Regions from separate parts of the Pseudoduganella sp. SL102 genome, predicted to be linked through region 2. Evidence: predicted binding sites of a transcription regulator. Region 2 holds the regulator's gene; the other holds the start of a gene.
What was found. The regulator LexA, encoded in region 2, represses DNA repair genes until DNA is damaged. The targets are predictions, from matches to a motif close to ACTGTATNNNNATACAGT.
Positions count from the first base shown of each region.

Region 1: OU994_RS12755 (VRR-NUC domain-containing protein) is a predicted target of LexA. The motif match lies at 4,836-4,853, and genes of this name have one in related genera.

Region 1 covers NZ_CP115554.1:2,973,785-2,983,416, reverse strand. Annotated here, with positions in the region: tRNA gene OU994_RS12790 (tRNA-Leu) at 1-6, shown strand, start outside; gene OU994_RS12785 (NF038122 family metalloprotease) at 180-1,274, shown strand; tRNA gene OU994_RS12780 (tRNA-Leu) at 1,365-1,449, shown strand; tRNA gene OU994_RS12775 (tRNA-Leu) at 1,536-1,620, shown strand; gene OU994_RS12770 (ATP-binding protein) at 1,729-3,921, shown strand; gene OU994_RS12765 (hypothetical protein) at 3,963-4,181, shown strand; gene phaP (TIGR01841 family phasin) at 4,218-4,769, shown strand; gene OU994_RS12755 (VRR-NUC domain-containing protein) at 5,061-6,710, shown strand; gene OU994_RS12750 (ATP-dependent DNA helicase) at 6,707-9,025, shown strand; gene OU994_RS12745 (LytTR family DNA-binding domain-containing protein) at 9,097-9,632, opposite strand, start outside.
Region 2 covers NZ_CP115554.1:6,044,774-6,054,405, forward strand. Annotated here, with positions in the region: gene rpsF (30S ribosomal protein S6) at 1-369, opposite strand, end outside; gene lexA (transcriptional repressor LexA) at 714-1,397, shown strand; gene OU994_RS25580 (cystathionine gamma-synthase family protein) at 1,688-2,929, opposite strand; gene purF (amidophosphoribosyltransferase) at 3,238-4,758, opposite strand; gene OU994_RS25590 (CvpA family protein) at 4,799-5,287, opposite strand; gene OU994_RS25595 (SPOR domain-containing protein) at 5,323-6,345, opposite strand; gene folC (bifunctional tetrahydrofolate synthase/dihydrofolate synthase) at 6,354-7,640, opposite strand; gene accD (acetyl-CoA carboxylase, carboxyltransferase subunit beta) at 7,771-8,643, opposite strand; gene trpA (tryptophan synthase subunit alpha) at 8,900-9,632, opposite strand, start outside.

The DNA of each region.
Region 1 (9,632 bases), 3.1 Mb from region 2:
GCACCACAGGTACAGGAAGAGCCGGGATCTGGGAGTCCGCGGCTCTTTTCTTATCCCGTCGGCCGTTTTGACATGCCGGCGCATTCGCGCCGTCAGCACCTGCATGTCCCGTCGGGCAGAAAGCTGCGCACGCTTCTTGCCTATATAAATTTGTCCAACAACATTTCAGGGAACAAGACATGAAAAAGCTCGCATCCGTCCTTGCACTGGCCAGCGCCTTCCTCGCCGCCGGCTCCGCCACTGCCGCTCCGACGTTCAATTTCCAGTTCGTCGCCGGCACTTCGCTCCAGGCGCAACAGGGCTTCATCGAAGCTGCGAACCGCTGGTCCAGCGTGCTGACCGACAATGTGGTGATCAACCTCACGGTCGGCTTCAATCCGCTGGCGCCGAACATCCTGGGCCAGGCGCAGTCGGCCCGCGAATCGTATTCGTACTCGGAGTTCCGCGACGGACTGGTCGGCGATATCTCGTCGGCCAATGACGTCACGGCCACCGGCAGCCTGTCCAGCGGCAATTCGTTCGGCATGCTGCTGAACCGCACCGCCAACAACCCGAACGGCACGGGTAGCGCCACCACCTATGTCGACAATGACGGCGACGCCAACAACGCCGTCGTGAACGTCACCTCGGCATCGGCCAAGGCGATCGGCCTGGCGACGTCGGGGCAAACGCTGCAAGGCTGCATCGGCAATTGCGATGGCTTCATCCAGTTCAACAGCCAGTTCACCTTCGACTTCAACCCGAACGATGGCGTCAGCTCCGGTGCCTACGACTTCGTCGGCGTGGCCGCGCACGAGATCGGCCACACGCTGGGCTTCACCAGCGGCGTCGACGTGCTGGACTTCAACTCCACCGCGCCGGACTTCTACAACGACGACGAATTCGTCTTTGTGTCCAGCCTGGACCTGTTCCGCTATTCGTCGGAAAGCGCGGAAGAAGGCGTCATCGACTGGTCCGCGGACAACCGCGACAAATACTTCTCGATCGATGGCGGCGTGACCGACCTGGCTGGCTTCTCCACCGGCGTCGAGCACGGCGACGGCCGCCAGAACAGCCATTGGAAAGACGACCTGTACATCGGCCTGATGGACCCGACCGCCGGCCTGGGCGAAGTGCTGGCCATTTCGCAGGAAGACGTGCTGGCGATGGACGTGATCGGCTGGAACGTGTCGCCGGTACCGGAACCATCGACCTACGCGATGCTGGGCGCCGGCCTGCTGCTGCTGGGTGGCCGCGCACGCAAACTGGCCAGGAAATCGAAAAATATTTCGTAAAAACAAAAATGATGGTTGACGGATCGGGTGGCGGCCTTTAAGATGCGTGCCTTCTGTTGCTGAACACCGCAACGAAGCAAGGAAAACAGGGCCCACGTGGCGGAATTGGTAGACGCGCATGGTTCAGGTCCATGTGCCGCAAGGTGTGGGGGTTCGAGTCCCTCCGTGGGCACCAAGTCCTGTTTTCGACAGCTTGTTCGATAGGCTTTTCGAGACATCGGGCAGCAGCAGCAGCAGTAGGCAGCAATGAGCAGCATCAGTGCCCACGTGGCGGAATTGGTAGACGCGCATGGTTCAGGTCCATGTGCCGCAAGGTGTGGGGGTTCGAGTCCCTCCGTGGGCACCACTCTACCGGATACCGGGTTGAAGAAACCCTGAAACGCCGTCGGTTCGCAAGAACCGGCGGCGTTTTTCTTTGCCCACCATCATCGTCCACATGGTCTACACTTTGCCCATGGCCAGCACGCCCCCCACCGATACGCCGAATACCATCCTGGTCGCCAGTGCGGCCGGCTTTCCCGCGCTGGAGCGGGCGCTGGAGCGCGCCGGCTTCCACGTCGGCGTCGTCAACCGGGGCGACAGCGCACTGGCCGCCATGGAAGCGGCACCGCCCGATGGCCAGGTGGCGCTGGTATTGCTCGACGCGGCCCTGGCCGGCAGTGCCCGGATGGAATTGTGCGCGCGCCTGGCGGGCGCCGTACCGGTGCTGGTGATGTCGGCCGCGCCGTCGGACGAGGAACAGGAACAGGCCTTGCAGGCCGGCGCGGCCGGCTACGTGCGGCTGCCTTGCGCGCCGGAAGACCTGGTGGAAAAGGTGGCGGTCGAACTCCGGGCGCGCCTGGCCTGGTTGCCGGTCAGCGGCCCGCTCGATACCGGCACCCTCGAAGTCAACTACCACGCGCTGCTGGCCGGATCGCCCGATGCGATCATCCTGTTCGACGCGGCGCGCGGCCTGCCGGTGGACGTCAACCGCAACGCCGAGCGGATGTTCGGCCGCAGCGGCTCGGAACTGATGCGCATGCGCCTGGCGGACCTGTGCCCTGCCCGGCAGCCTGACGGGACGCCATCGGCCGATGCGGTCGATGCGCTGGTGGCCCGCGGGCTGGCCGGCGATATCCGCATCTTCCCGCTGACCTTCCAGCACAGCAGCGGGCGCCACATCGATGGCGAATTGCGCCTCGTGGTACTGGAAAAAAGCGGCTTGCGCCTGCTGCACATGCGCGTGGCGGACGTGACGGGCCAGCGCATCGCCGAGGCACTGCGCACGGGCCAGAACCGGCTGCTGGAAATGATCGCGCGCGGCGCCCCGCTGCATGACATCCTGGCCAGCCTGCTGCGCCTGATCGAAGGCCAGGCCCCCGGCCTCGTCTGTACGGTGCTGTTGCTGGACGAGGATGGCGTGACCGTGCGCGGCGGCTCGGCACCGAGCATGCCGCCGGAATTCCTGCGTGTCTTCGACGGCTTGCTGATCGGCCCGGATGTCGGCTCGTGCGGCAGTGCCATGTTCCGCCGCGAACCCGTGGTGGTGGCGGACATCGCCCGCGACCGGCGCTGGCACGGCTGGCAGGAACTGGCCGCGCAGTACGGCCTGCATGCCTGCTGGGCCATGCCGATCCTGACCGACCGCCAGACCGTGCTGGGATCGTTTGCGATCTACTATCGCGACGTGCGCCTGCCCCGCGCGGACGACGAGCGGCTGATCGGCGTGGCCGTGCACCTCGCCGGCATCGCCATCGAGCGTACCCGGCGCGAGGCCGAACTGGCGCGGCACCGCAATCACCTGGAAGAACTGGTGGCGGCGCGCACCGCCGAACTGCGCAGCGCGAAGGAGCGCGCCGAACTGGCCAGCGCCAAACTGGCCGCCACGCTGGACGACCTGCACAAGACCCAGGATGAACTGGTGCGCCGCGACAAGCTGGCCGCGCTGGGCGGCCTGGTGGCCGGCGTGGCCCATGAACTCAATACGCCGATCGGCAACACGCTGACGATCGCCAGCGCGATGAGCGAGCGGCTGGGGGCGCTGCGCGCCGGCATGACAGCCGGGCTGCGCCGCTCCGACCTGGAACAGTATCTCGCCCAGGCCGCCGAGGCCGACGAGGTGGTGGTGCGCAACCTGCGCCGGGCCGCCGCCCTGATCGCCAGCTTCCGGCAGGTGGCCGTCGATACCGCCAGCTCGCAGCGCCGCCAGTTCCGGCTGGACGAATTCATCGCCGAACTGGTCCTGCCCCTGACGGCCGGCACGGCGGCGCCCCGCCCGCGCGTGGTGCAGGACATCGCGCCCGGGCTGGCGATGGACAGTTATCCCGGCCCGCTCGGGCAAGCCGTGTCGGCGCTGTTTGAAAATGCCGTCATCCACGGGCTGGATGGCCGCGACGGCGGTGCTGTCACCTTGTCCGCCCGTGCGCTGGGCGATGGCATGATTGCGTTGTCGGTGGCCGACAACGGCGCAGGCATCGCTGCCGACATTCTTTCCCGGGTGTATGATCCGTTCTTTACTACCCGGCCCGGTGCCGGCGGCTCGGGCCTCGGCCTGCACGTGACGCACAATATCGTCACCGGCGTGCTGGGCGGCCGGATCGCCTTGGACAGTGCGCCAGGCAGCGGAACCACGTTCACGATGACGCTGCCCGTGGTCGCTCCCCGCTGATTGCCGGCCCGTCAACCTGCCTTGTCTACCCGGTTTTCTCCATGGTGCCCTTGCCCACTCTCCTGAAACGATTCGTGTTTGCCGGCGTCCTGCTGCTCGGCATGGCGGCCACCGCCGCGCCCGCGCCCTGGTGGCTATGGGAAAGCGTGGGCGGCAGCGGCGCCAAGGTCTGTTCGCAGACACCGCTCGGCCCCGGCTGGCGCAAGTTGCTGGGTCCGTACAAGGATTCTCGTTGCGAGAAGTTGATTCGTGTTCAATAATGGCCCGACAAGCTTTTTCACACCGATGGAGGAGACATGTTTCAGAATCCCGAGCAGTTCGCCCAAGCGACGAAAACCCTGTTCGAGTTCCAGCTCGACACCTTCAACACCCTGACCAGCAAGGCGGTGCAAGGCCTCGAGCAGGTACTGCAACTGAATATCGATACCGCCAGGAGCAGCGTCGAAAAGAACCTGGCGGCCGGTCGCGAGATGAGCCAGGCCGCCGATCCGAAGGCGGCGATGGCGGCGGCCAGCGCCAGGATGCAGAACCTCACCAATGTCGCCGAATACAACCAGCAGGTCGGCCAGATCCTGGCGGAAATCCATAGCGAATTCACCACGGCAGCCGAAGCCCACCTGGCCGAAGCGCGCAGCAACCTCACGGCGCTGATCCATGACGTGACGAAAAACGTGCGGCCCGGTTCCGAGAACGCGGTACAAATCGTCAAGACGGCCATCGACAACGCCTTCGCCGGCTATGAGCAGGTCACCAAGGCCACGCGCCAGGCGGTAGCGGCGTTCGAGGAACAGCTGGCGAAAGCGGCGGCGCTCGCCGAACAGCAGAAAGCTGACCAGACCAAACACTGACTCTGGTTCCCGGCGTAACGGTATTTGCGCCACACAGGGCTGTGCAAGCGGCGGGAGAAGCGATAGACTGTATATAAATACAGTTCATCGCTACTCCCGCCGTTTTTCGTTGCCGTGCTTAACTGCATCGTTGCTTTTACTGCGTCGTTGCTTTTACTGCGTCGTTGTTGTTACTGCATCGTTGTGTCCTGTATTAGCTGCCTGTGCGCCATGCCGCGCACTGTTCGTCGTCATTTGTTCCTTGTTCCGCCTTTTCGCCTTCGCCTTTTTCTGTTTCCCTCCCGCTGTTCGATGAAACCCGTCCTGGAAAACCTTTTTTATTACCTGGATAATTTCCACCGGGTGCTTGAATGGATCGGCGAACGCTACGCCGACCTGCTGGACGGCGAGGAACGCGACTTCATCGACCGCTTCCCCGCCCTGCCCCAGGCTTCGCGCGCGCTGTTCGTCCGCATGGTCATGCGCAAGGGCCAGCTGTTCCGCGCCTCCAAGCTGGTCTACGAGGAAATCGGCTGCCCCCGCGCCGCCGCCGCGCCGCTGGCGGAAACCGGCTGGATCGTCGTCGATCCCGCCGTGTCGCTCGACGAACTGTTCGACCTGCTGCAAAAGCCGGAGCTGTGCCAGGCATTCGGGCTGGCTGGCGCGCTGCGCTCGGCGCGCAAGGAAGCGCAGCTGGAAGCGCTGCGCGCCGAACATGCTGACGAGCGGCTATTCTCGGCCTGGTGCCGGAATGCCGCGGCGCTGGATGAAGCCTACCGCATCGTCGCGAAACCGCTGTGCGACCGGCTGCGGCTGATCTTCTTCGGCAACTACCACCAGGACTGGACCGAGTTCGTGCTGTCCGACCTCGGCGTGTTCCGCTTCGAGCAAGTGGAGATCTCCGACGCGGCGCGGGGTTTCCGCACGCGCCGCGACATCGACGATTACCTGCGCCTGCACGCCTGCCGCGAACGCTTCGGCAACGGCGAGGCACCGCTGGACGTGCTGCGGGACGTGCCGCCGCCCGGCACGGATAACGAATGGCTGGCCAGCCGCCGCCACAAGCTGCTGTTCCAGATGGGCCAGCAGCTGGAAAAGCTGCGCGACTGGGCCGGCGCCTGCGCCGTCTACGACGATTGCGCCTATCCCGGCGCGCGGGCACGGGCCATCCGCGTGCTGGAGAAGGATGAGCAGTTCGGCGCCGCCTGGGAACGGCTGCAGGTGGCCACGGCCGCGCCGGAAAGCGAGGCGGAACGCCAGCACCTGCTGCGCATGGCGCCGCGGCTGGCGCGCCGCCTCGGCCACCCGCGCGGCACGGCCGGCAAGCCGGTGCCGCCGGCGCGCCTGGACCTTGCGCTGCCCCAGCCCGACGGCCAGTGGTGGGTCGAAGGCGTGGTGCGCGACCACCTGAACCGCGATGAAGCGCCCGTCTTCTACGTCGAGAATGCGCTGATCAATTCCCTGTTCGGGCTGCTGTGCTGGGATGCCGTGTTCGCCGCCATTCCCGGCGCGTTCTTCCACCCGTTCCACCACGGTCCGGCGGACTTGCACAGCGCCGACTTCCACCGCCGCCGTGCCGCCCAGTTCGATGCCTGCCTGGCGCAGCTCGATGACGGCAGCTACCCCGCCACGATCCGGCGCAACCTGGACGCCAAGCGGGGCATCTCGTCGCCGTTCGTGTTCTGGGGCGCGCTCGATGGCGCGCTGCTCGACCTGGCGCTGCACTGCATCCCGGCCGCGCACCTGAAGCAGGCATTCCTGCGCATCCTGCAGGATGTGAAGGCCAACCGCACCGGCTTCCCGGACCTGATCCAGTTCTGGCCGGCCGAGCGCCGCTACAACATGATCGAAGTGAAGGGCCCCGGCGACCGGCTGCAGGACAACCAGCTGCGCTGGATCGATTACTGCGCGCAGCACCGCATGCCCGTCACCGTCTGCTACCTGCAATGGGCGCCGCAATGACGGATGCGGCACCGGGTCCCGTGGCGCAGTACACGGTTGCCGTGCGCGCGCTGTGCGAATTCACCGCCAAGGCCGGCGACCTGGACCTGCGCTTCACGCCCTCGCCCACCGCGCAGGAAGGCATCGCCGGACATGGCGTGGTGACTTCCCGGCGCGACGACGACTACCAGCGCGAGATCGCCTTGACGGGCGATTTCGGCCCGCTGCACGTGCGCGGCCGCGCCGACGGCTACGACCCGAAGCGCAACCAGCTGGAAGAAATCAAGACCTTCCGCGGCGAGCTGGAACGCATGCCCGGCAACCATCGCGCCTTGCACTGGGCGCAGCTGAAGGTGTACGGCCACCTGCTGTGCGCGGCGCGTGGCCTGCCATCGCTGCGCCTGGCGCTGGTCTACTACGATATCGGTTCGCAGAAGGAAACCCATCTCGTCGAGGAACACGGCGCCGCGGCGCTGCAGGCGTATTTCGAAGAACAGTGCGGCCGGTTCCTGGCCTGGGCCGAAGCCGAACTGGCGCATCGCGCCGCGCGCGACGAGCAGTTGCAGGCCCTGCGCTTTCCGCATGCCGATTTCCGGCCCGGCCAGCGCGAACTGGCCGAAGCGATGTACAAGGCCAGCACCCGCTCGTGCGCGCTGCTGGCGCAGGCGCCGACCGGCATCGGCAAGAGCATCGGCAGCCTGTTCCCGATGCTGAAGGCGGCCGCCGCGCATGGCCACGACAAGATCTTCTTCCTGGCCGCGAAGACATCCGGGCGGCGCATGGCCCTCGATGCGGTCGAGAACATCAAGGAAGGCGCCCCGCTGCTGCCCTTGCGCACGCTGGAACTGGCGGCCCGCAACACGGCTTGCGAACACCCGGACAAGTCCTGCCATGGCGACTCCTGCCCGCTGGCGAAGGGTTTCTATGACCGCTTGCCGGCCGCGCGTGCCGCGGCGGTGCAACAGCCGATGCTCGACCGCGCCGGCGTGCGCGCGGTGGCGCTGGCGCACGACGTATGCCCGTACTACCTGCAAAGCGAGCTGGTACGCTGGGCCGACGTGATCGTCGGCGACTACAACTATTATTTCGACGTGACCGCCATGCTGTATTCGCTGACGGTGATGAACGACTGGCGCATCGCCATCCTGGCCGACGAGGCGCACAACATGGTCTCGCGCGCCCGCAAGATGTATTCGGCGGAGCTCGAGCACGGCGGCCTGCGGCTGCTGCGCAAGACCGCGCCGGCCGCGATCAAGAAGGCGCTGGACCGCGTGCACCGCCAATGGTCGGCGCTGGAAAAGGAACAGATGGCGGAGCATGGCGGCGAGTACCGGGCCTACGAGGCGCTGCCGGAAAAGCTGGTCAATGCGCTGCAGACGGCGGCCACCGAGATCGGCGACTACATGGCGGAGAATCCCGCATGGTTCGATGCGGAGGTACTGGATTTTTACTTTTCGGTGCTGCACTTCGCCCGGCTGGCCGAGAACTTCGGCGAGCATTCCGTGTTCGACGTGACGATATCGACAGGCGGCAAGAACCATGGCGGCGGCACCCGTGCCGACTCGGTGCTGTGCCTGCGCAATATCGTGCCGGCGCCATTCCTGCAGCCGCGCTTCGCGGCGGCGCGCACCACGGCGCTGTTCTCCGCCACGCTCAGCCCGTGGAACTACTACAGCGATACGCTGGGCATGCCGGCCGACACCGCGTGGGTCGACGTGGCCTCGCCCTTCCAGGCCGCGCAGCTGACGGTGCATATCGCCGGACACATCTCCACCCGCTACCAGCACCGCGACCGCTCGCTGGCGCCGATCGCGCAGCTGATGGGCGAACAGTACGGCCGCCAGCCCGGCAACTACCTGGCCTTCTTCAGCAGCTTCGACTACCTGGACAAGGCGGCCGACCTGTTCCAGCGCGAGCATCCGCACGTGACGGTATGGCGCCAGCCGCGCCGGATGGGCGAGGCGGAACGCGAAGCCTTCCTGGCCCGCTTCACCGAAACCGGCCAGGGCATCGGGTTCGCCGTGCTGGGCGGCGCATTCGGCGAAGGCATCGACCTGCCCGGCGCGCGGCTGATCGGCGCGTTCATCGCCACACTGGGGCTGCCGCAGCTGAATCCCGTCAACGAGCGGATCCGCGAACGGATGCAGGCCATCTTCGGCGCCGGCTACGATTACACCTACCTGTATCCGGGCTTGCAGAAAGTGGTGCAGGCCGCCGGCCGCGTGATCCGCACCACCAGCGATACAGGCACCGTGCACCTGATCGACGACCGCTTCGCCCGGCCCGAGATCCGCGCGCTGCTGCCGGCCTGGTGGCACGTGCCCGCTCAGCGCTAATGAAGGGCGCTATCGAGTGGTGCCACTGAGTGGCGCTGAGTGGCGCGACTGCATGGCGCTACTGAGCGCCGCTACTGCATGGCGCCGCGGATCTTCTGGTAGCCGCTGCGGCTGATGGGCAGCCGGGTGCCGTCGGCCAGGATGGCGGCGTGGCTGTCCCTGCCGGCCGGTTCGATGCGCGCCACGTGCTCGACGTTCACGAGGTACGAGCGGTGGATGCGCAGGAAGCGGCCGGGGTCGAGCTGCGCTTCGAGCTCGCCCAGCGCGCCGTTCTTCAGGTAAGCCTTGCCGTCGGCGTGGATCTGCACATAGTCGTCCTGCGCTTCGATCCAGGCGATCGTCTCGGCACGGATCACGTGCACCTTCGCGCCGTCGCGGATCAGCACGCGGCCGAGCGGCCGGTCGCGCGCGGCGGCCGCTTCGCGCACCGCTGCTTCCTGCCGCGGCAGCGCGCTCGCCAGGCTGGCCCGGGCATGCGCCAGCGCCCGGTCGAAGCGTTCCTGGCTGAAGGGCTTGAGCAGGTAGTCGAGCGCGTGGATCTCGAAGGCGCGGATGGCGTACTGGTCGAACGCGGTGGCGAAGATGAGGCGGGTCTTGCCGCCGACCA
Region 2 (9,632 bases):
AGGAGCGGCCGCGGCTTCAGCGCGGTGGCTCTTGGCGGCGTCTTCACGCTGGACCGACTTCATCATCGGCGAAGGAGCGGTTTCCGCTTTCTTCATCTTGACGGTCAGGTGGCGCAGCACGGCATCATTGAATTTGAACGCGGTTTCCAGTTCGACCAGAGTGTCGTTGTCGCACTCGATGTTCATGCAGATGTAGTGAGCCTTGGCCAGCTTCTGGATGGAGTACGCCATTTGACGGCGGCCCCAGTCTTCCACGCGGTGCACGTTACCGCCGCGCGAGGTCACGCTGGCTTTGTAACGTTCGATCATCGCGGGCACTTGCTCGCTCTGGTCCGGATGGACGATAAATACGATTTCGTAGTGACGCATGCAAACTCCCTTAAGGACTGTTGATAGCCCACCCTGGCGTCAAGACAGGTGTGGGAAGAGGTAAGCCCGCAAGCATAGCAGGAATTTTCAGCGATTGCTAGCCACCGGGAAGGCCCTCACCCCTGCCGCAGGGCCGAGAACGCGCGCTCCGGCGCGCTGCGCGGCAGGGCCGAATCCCCAGAGCGGGCGCCCTTTTCCCGACTATTTCCGCCGCCCACCGTGCCCTTCGGCCGGATTCCGCAAATATTTCATGTTCGAACGGTGTTTTCCCTTGCATTCCCTTTAGCACTGTACAAAAATACAGACTGTTCATATCCACAGCTAATTTCACGGCTATTCGCATCATGATCAAGCTCACCGCTAGGCAGGAACAAATTCTCAACCTGATCAGGGATGCCATCGAGTCCACCGGCTTCCCGCCAACCCGCGCCGAGATCGCCGCCGAGTTGGGGTTCAAGTCGGCCAACGCGGCCGAGGAGCACCTGAAGGCGCTCGCGCGAAAGGGCGCGATCGAAATCACCGCCGGCACGTCGCGCGGCATCCGCCTGCTGGGCGATCGGGCGGCGCGCCCGGCATCATCCACGTCATCGTCGACACCATCACAATCCGGCTTCGACTCCCTGCCGCAAGTGCCGGCGGCATTGCTGATGCAATTGCCGCTGATCGGCCGCGTGGCCGCCGGCTCGCCGATCCTGGCGCAGGAAAACCTGGAAAAAACCTACAGCGTCGATCCGGCCCTGTTTTCGGCGAAACCGGATTTCCTGCTGAAGGTGCGCGGCGAATCGATGCGCGATGTCGGCATCATGGACGGCGACCTGCTGGCCGTGAAGAAGGTGGACAGTGCCAAGAACGGCCAGATCGTCGTGGCCCGCATCGGCAGCGAAGTCACCGTGAAGCGCTATCGCCGCACCGGTTCCACCATCGAACTGCTGCCGGAAAATCCCGACTTCAAGGTGATCACCGTGACGCCGGAAGACGAGTTCGCGCTGGAAGGGCTGGCCGTCGGGCTGCTGCGCACCTGGCATTGATGGCCGTTTGCATTGATGGCCGTTTGCATTGATGGCCATTGCATTGATGGCCATTGCATTGATGGCCATTGCATCGAAAGCCACCCGCGGGCCGGGCGTCAATTATCCGGCTGCCCTTCTCGTCCATCACCCGCTTGGACTGACTGACGCTTGGACAGGCTGACGCTTGGACAGGCTGACGCTTGGTCAACTGATGGCACTACGCGAAAAACCCTGCTGAAGTACGGCGGCGCCTGACTCCGGCTGGCGCGACGGTTGCGGCATCCAGCCGCGGCCGTCGCGCCGGCACATCATGCGTCCAGCGCCTGCCGGAAATCCTCGACCAGGTCGGCGGTATCCTCGATGCCGACCGATACGCGGATCAGCGATTCCGCAATGCCCATCGACGCGCGGCGCTCGGCGCCCATCTCATAGAAGATCGTGTGCGCGACGGGAATCACCAGCGTGCGCGTATCGCCCAGGTTGGACGCCGGCACGGCGATCCTCAGGCGGTTCAGGTAATCGAAGCAGTCGATGCCCTCGCGCAGTTCAAAGCTGAACAGCGAGCCATAGGCCTTGAACAGGTCGGTGGCGATGCCGTGCTGGGGATGCGACGGCAAGCCTGGATAGTGCACAGCCGCCACGCGTGGATCGGCCGCGAGCATGTTCGTCACGGCCACGGCGTTGGCGCAGGTGCGCTCCATGCGCAGCGCCAGCGTTTCCGCGCCCACCGCGATGTGGTGCGCCGCTTCCGGGCCCAGCGAGGCGCCGAAGTCCCGCAAGCCCTTGGCACGCACTTGTGTGATGCCCCACATCGCCGGCGCCGCCTTCTTGTAGTTCTCGAAAATGTTCGGGAAGCGCTGCCAGTCATAGGCGCCGGTATCGGTCAGCGCGCCGCCCAGCGCGTTGCCGTGGCCGGCGATCGACTTCGTCAGCGAATTGACGACCAGGCCGGCACCCACGGTTTTCGGCTGGAACAGGTACGGCGTGGTCATCGTGTTGTCGACGATGTACAGGATGCCCTTCGCGGCGCACAGCGCGCCGATACGCTCCAGGTCGGCAATCTGGGTGCGCGGATTGGCGATCGTTTCCACGAACACGATGCGCGTGTTGTCCTTCAGCGCGCTTTCGACGTTGGCGACATCGGTCGCATCGACGAAATCGACGCCGACGCCCTGCCCTGCCACCGTCTGCCACAGCGAATTCGTGTTCCCGAACAGGAAGGACGACGACACCACGTGGTCGCCGGCGCGCAGCAGCGCCTGGAACACGGCGCCGATCGCCGCCATGCCGGTGGCGAAGCACAGCGTGGCCACGCCGCCTTCCATCTTGGTGATCTTTTCCTCCAGCGCGGAGACGGTCGGGTTGCCCTGGCGGCCATAGCGGAAGCCCGGCTCGCGGCCCTGGAATACCGACGCCAGCTGGCGCGCATCCGTATAGCCGAACGCCACGGACGTGTGGACGGGCTTGTGCAGCGAACCCTGCTCGATGGTCTTCTGGCGGTCGCCGTGCAGGATCGTGGTGGTGAAACCGTAGTTTTTCTTTTCGCTCATATCGTCGTGGAGAAAGGTCCCAGCCAGCGCTGGTTGTTTTACAACACCGGGGGGCGTAGCCGGGATTCCGAGGAGCATCGCTCCTTGCCGGCGTAGCGGTCCTGCCATGCAAGGCAGGATTCCTTCCAGCCCCCCCATTTTGCCAATCCGGGACTGTCCCCGATTTTACGAATCCGGGACTGTCCCCGATTTTACGTTTCGGTTGTTTTACAACGTTGGGGACTGTCCCCGATGTTGCATTCGGTTGTTTTGCAACGGCAGGATAAAGCGTGGGGATACAAAAAGGGCTCCGCGCGGAGCCCTGGTGCTTACGCTTCGGTGGTGGCCGCGTTCAGGTTCAGCTGGGTGCGCGCGGCGTCCTCCACTTTCACCTTGGGATTGTGGCGGGCGTGCTCGATGCGGTCGAGGTAGTCGGCCGATACGTCGCCGGTGATGTACTTGCCGTCGAAGCACGACGCTTCAAAGCTCGTCAGCGCCGGGTTGACATCCGAGATGGACCGCTTCAGGTCGTCCAGGTCCTGGTAGACCAGCGCGTCGGCGGTGATTTCCTTGCACACTTCCTCGACGGTGCGGCCGTGGGCGATCAGCTCGTCGCGGGTCGGCATGTCGATGCCGTACACGTTCGGATACAGCACCGGCGGCGCGGCCGAGGCGAAGATCACTTTCTTGGCGCCCGAATCGCGCGCCATCTGCACGATCTCGCGGCTGGTGGTGCCGCGCACGATGGAATCGTCGACCAGCAGCACGTTCTTGCCCTTGAACTCGTCGCCGATGGCGTTCAGCTTCTGGCGCACCGATTTCTTGCGCAGTGCCTGGCCCGGCATGATGAAGGTGCGGCCGATGTAGCGGTTCTTGATGAAGCCTTCGCGGTATTCCTTGCCGAGGCGCAGCGCCAGCTGGATCGCGGCCGGGCGCGACGAATCGGGGATCGGCATGACGACGTCGATGTCGTCGGCCAGGCCTTCGCGCTTGATTTTCTCGGCCAGGTATTCGCCCATCTTCAGGCGGGTACTGTAGACGGAGGCGCCGTCGATCACGGAATCGGGGCGCGCCAGGTACACATACTCGAACACGCACGGGTTCAGCGTGGGATTGTCGGCACAGATGCGCGCGTGCAGCTTGTTGTCGGCATCGATGAACACGGCTTCGCCTGGTTCCACGTCGCGCACGAAGTGGAAGCCGGCGCCTTCCAGCGCCACCGATTCCGAAGCCAGCATGTATTCGGTGCCGTTCTCGGTTTCATTGATGCCCAGGCAAAGCGGACGGATGCCGTGCGGATCGCGGAAGCCCAGCAGGCCGACATCGGCGATCTGCGCCACGGCCGCGTAGCCACCGCGCACGCGGCGGTTCAGCACGGTGACCGCGTCGAACAGGGTGCCGGCGTCCAGCGAATAACCGGTGGTGGCGCGCATGATTTCGTGGGCCAGCACGTTCAGCAGCACTTCCGAGTCGGAATCCGTGTTGATGTGGCGGCGATCGTTCTTGAACATCTCGGTCTTGAGCTGTTCCCAGTTCGTCAGGTTGCCGTTGTGGGCCAGCGTGATGCCGAACGGCGCGTTGACATAGAACGGCTGCGCTTCCTCTTCCGACGACGAGCCGGCCGTGGGGTAGCGGCAGTGGCCGATGCCCGAATTGCCCATCAGCGAACGCATGTTCCGTGTACGGAACACGTCGCGCACGAGGCCATTGGCCTTGTGCATCGAGAACATGCTGCTGTGATTCGTTGCGATACCGGCCGCATCCTGGCCGCGGTGCTGCAACAGCAGCAGCGCGTCATACAGCAGCTGGTTGACAGGTTGATGGGAAACGACGCCGACAATGCCACACATATTGTGCTCCTGAACAGGGTGCTGCTTGATGTAAGAAACTCTAAAATTGCACATGCTGCGCCACGGCAGCGGGAAGGAACGGTTTCACGGTGCGCACGCCCGTTTCCGCGATGGGGGAGAACATGGCCTCCCGCCAGAAGTCCTGCTGCGGGATCGACGTCATGCCGCACAATATGACGCCCGCCAGCACGATTACAAGGCCGCGCCCCAGGCCGAACAGGCCACCCAGTCCGCGGTCCGCCAGCGACATGCCGCCCGCCTCGATCAGTGCCGACACGGCCATCGACAGCAGCCCCATCAGGATGCGCACGCCGATGAACAGCGCCAGGAACGCCACGATCAGCCGCACGATCTCGCCTGGAATCACGGCTGGCAACAGCGCCGCCAAAGCCGCGCTGTACGCGTTGGCCACCACGAAGGCCACGATCCAGCCCAGCAAGGACAGCATTTCCTTGACCAGGCCGCGCAGCGTGCTGACGATGATGGAAGCGATCAGCACGAACAGCACCACGTAATCGAAAATCGTCACAGGAGCAATGAAAAGGTCAATGCCACGGCATCACGTCACGCCGGGCTCAGGCTGCCGGACAGGCCGATCTTCTGCAACTTCGCCTTGGCCTTCTCGGCTTCCTCGCGGCTGCCGAACGGCCCCACTTTCACGCGGGTCAATTCACCGGACGGCGATTTCTGCGTGAACGACTTGATGCCCGCATCGCGCAGCTTGCCCTGCAATTCCTCGACCTTGTCCTTGGCGGCCAGCGCGGCCACCTGGATCACGTAGCGGCCGCTGTCGGCGGGCGCCGCGGCTGGCGCGGCCTTCCCTTCCAGCAGGGCCAGGGCGCGTGCCGCGTCGTCCGTTTTCGGCACCGGCTTCGCTTCAGGCCTGGCTTCCGCCTTCGGTTCGGGTTTCTTCGGTTCCGGCCTGGCTTCGGCCAGCTTTTTCGGCTCCACCTTGGGCTCGTCCCAGCCAGCCACTTTCGCCTCGTGCTTCGGCTTGGGTTCGGGCTTGACTTCCAGCTTGGCCACTTTCGGCGGCTCGGTCTTCACCGGGGCGGGCCGTTCCTCCAGCTTCGGCAGCGGCCGCGGCGGTGCGGCGACGACCGGCGTATGGTCTTCCGGCTCGACGATTTCCTCGCTCTGGTCGAGCGCCTCGGCCTGGGCGGTCTTGGCGTCGGCCAGGGATTCTTCCGGTTCCTTGGCGTCAGCGACAGCGGCATCCTCGGCTGCAGTGTCGTCCGCGGCGGCCTTGGCACTGTTGTCGGGTTTGTCGCGCGGCGGAATCTGGATCGCGATGTCGTTGTTCAGCGGCTTCGGCTCGGAATCGAGCACCATCGGCAGGCCGATCGCCACGGCCAGCGCCAGCGCGATCGCCCCCACCAGGCGGCGGCGCGCGCGCTTCTTTTCAGGCAATACGGGATCGGGAGCATCCTTGCGGGCGCGGCCACGGGTGGCGCCGGCGCTGTCGGCGGACGAGGCGCGCTTGGAGCGGGCCCGCTCCGTGATCGCGCGGTCATCCGCGGCGCGGTAGTAGCCGCTGTCTTCTGGGGACTGCTGCTTGTTTTTACCGAATTTCGAGAACAAGCCCATGCGTGATTTCAGTGAAGGGAAGATTTTCGGGCGGCCATGACGCCAGCCACCGTCAGGAACGAGCCAAAGACCACAATTCTATCATTCTCGCCCGCGCGGCTCATTGCATTTGCAAAAGCTTGTGCCGGGGTATCGAATATATGCACGGTTTTTTCATGCAGATCGGGCGCCAATGCCTGCACTTTCGCGGCAAGTTCCGATGCGCTGGCGGCGCGCGGCGATGGCAGCGTCGTCACGCACCAGTGATCGATGGAGCCGCCGATGGCCTTGATGACGCCATCGATATCCTTGTCGTGCATCGAGCCGAACACGGCGAACGTGTACGGGTGGAAGCCCATATTGCCCAGGTTCTGGTTCAGCGCCGAGGCGGCATGGGGGTTGTGCGCGACGTCAAGGATCACGGTGGGGCGGCCCGGCAGCACCTGGAAGCGGCCCGGCAGCTCGACGGTGACCAGGCCGTGCCGCACTTCCTGCGCGCCGACCGGCAGTTCGTTCTTCAACACTTCCAGCGCGGCCAGCGCGGCGGAGGCGTTCAGCAACTGGTTGGCGCCGCGCAGGCTGGGGTAAGCCAGCGCATTGCGGCGCTGGCCGCGGCCGCCGTAGTTCCACTGCTGCTTGTCGCCGGAATAGTTGAAGTCGCGCCCCATCAGCCACAGGTCGGCGCCGATCGCGCCGGCGTGCTCGACCAGCGCCTGCGGCGGCACCGGGTCGCTGCAGATGGCCGCCTTGCCGGGCCGGAAGATGCCGGCTTTTTCAAAGCCGATCTGTTCGCGCGTGCCGCCCAGGTAATCGACGTGGTCGATATCGACACTGGTGACGATGGCCACGTCGGCATCGATGACGTTGACGGCATCGAGCCGGCCGCCCAGGCCCACTTCGAGGATCGCCACGTCGAGCGAGGACTTGCTCATCAGGTGCAGGATGGCCAGCGTGGTGAATTCGAAATAGGTCAGCGGCGTATCGCCGCGCACCGCCTCGACGGCATCGAAGGCCTCGACCAGCATGCTGTCGGAAGCCAGGTCGCCATTGACGCGGGCGCGCTCGTTGAAGTCGAGGAAGTGCGGCTTGATGTACAGCCCGACCCGGTAGCCGGCGCGCAGCAGGATCGATTCCAGCATCGCGCAGGTGGACCCCTTGCCGTTCGTGCCGGCCACCATGATCACCGGGCAGGCGAACTGCAGTTGCAGGCGTTCCTTGACGGCGCGCACGCGGTCGAGGCCCATGTTGATGACGGTTTCGGCGTGGCGCGATTCCAGCAGCGCGAGCCATTCAGGCAAGGTGGACGGGGTGGACATGTGAGTTGGAGAAAAGCGGGGAGTAAGCGCAAAGACATGATTCTAGCGCACGACGCGAAACGGGGCCGGGTCCCTGCGGACCCGGCCCCGTTCACATGATGCCGCGGAGCGGCGGGCTGCTGTCAGGCGGTCATGCCAGCACTTCGGCGGCCTGGTTTTGCAGCAGTGCCAGCAGGCGGGCGATTTCCTCGCGCATCTTGCGGCGGTCGACGATCATGTCGATGGCGCCCTTGGTCAGCAGGAACTCGCTGCGCTGGAAGCCTTCCGGCAGCTTTTCACGCACCGTGTTCTCGATCACGCGCGGGCCGGCAAAGCCGATCAGCGCTTTCGGCTCGGCCATCACCACGTCGCCCATGAAGGCGAACGAAGCGGACACGCCGCCCATCGTCGGGTCGGTCAGCACGCTGATGAACGGCAGCTTCTTTTCCGACAGCTTGGTCAGCATCGAGGTGGTCTTGGCCATCTGCATCAGCGACAGCAAGCCTTCCTGCATGCGCGCGCCGCCGGTGGCGGTGATGCAGATGAACGGCACCTTCTGCTCGAGCGCCACCTGGGCCGCGCGGGCGAAGCGTTCGCCGACCACGGAGCCCATCGAGCCACCCATGAATTCGAACTCGAAGCAGGCGACCACGACCGGCAGGCTCATGATCGAACCGCCCATGCACACCATCGCATCGGTTTCGCCGGTGGCTTCCATGGCCTGCTTCAGGCGATCCGGGTATTTCTTGCTGTCCTTGAACTTCAGCGTATCGACCGGCAGCGTTTCCTGGCCGATTTCATAGCGGCCACCGGCATCGAGCAGCGCATCGAGGCGCTCGCGGGCGCGGATGCGCATGTGGTGATCGCATTTCGGGCAGACATGCAGGTTCGACTCGAGGTCGGTACGGTACAGGACCGCCTCGCAGGAGGGGCACTTGACCCACAGCCCTTCCGGCATCGTCTTGCGGGCGGCGGCTTCCGAGCGCTGGATGCGGGGGGGAAGCAGTTTTTCCAACCAGCTCATATTTTCTCCTGTTGCTCTAACTGAGGGGCGAAGTGTAGCCGTTTATGCCAGTCGTGTCGAACATTCAAAATTGACAATTTTAAGCACGGACGTAAGCTTTCATGCGGCCTGCGCGCGAACGCCTGCGGAGAATTGATGAGCCCGTGTCATGGGGGGAGCGGGGAATTCGCGAAGCATGCTTCGCGCCCGCACAACGGTGCGGCCATGCAGGGCCGCACTCCCTCCAGGCACGCTGACACGGGCTCGGCAGCACGGCTTATTCGTCCAGCGCCTGCCGGATGCCGGCGACGAACGCCTGCACGGCGGCCGGGGCCTGCGCAGGCTCGGCCGCCTCGATTTCCTGGATGATCCGGCTGCCGATGACGACGGCGTCCGCCACGCCGGCCAGCGCCTTCGCGGTGGCCGCGTCGCGGATGCCGAAGCCCACGCCGATCGGCAGGCTGACATGCCGGCGGATCTCGGCGATCCGCTCGGCCACCTCGGCGGTATCGATATGGCCGGCGCCCGTCACGCCCTTCAGCGACACGTAATACGAAAAGCCGCTGCCGACCTTGGCCACTTGCGCGATGCGCGCCTCGGTCGAGGTGGGCGCCAGCAGGAAGATCAGGTCGAGGCCGGCGGCGCGCATCTTCGCGGCGAATGCCTCGCATTCCTCGGGCGGGTAGTCGACGACGATCGCGCCATCGGCACCCACTTCGCGCGACTGCTCGACGAAGGCATCGACGCCGATGCGCTCGATCGGGTTGGCGTACCCCATCAGCACCACCGGGGTGTGCTGGTTGGTCTTGCGGAACTCGCGCACGTACTCGAACACGTGGCGGATGCCGACGCCATGCACCAGGGCGCGCTCGCAGGCACGCTGGATGACGGGGCCTTCGGCCATCGGGTCGGAAAACGGCACGCCGAGTTCCAGCACGTCGGCACCGCCCGCCACCAGGGCGTGCAGCAGTGGCACCGTGGATGCCGGCGCGGGATCGCCGGCGGTGATG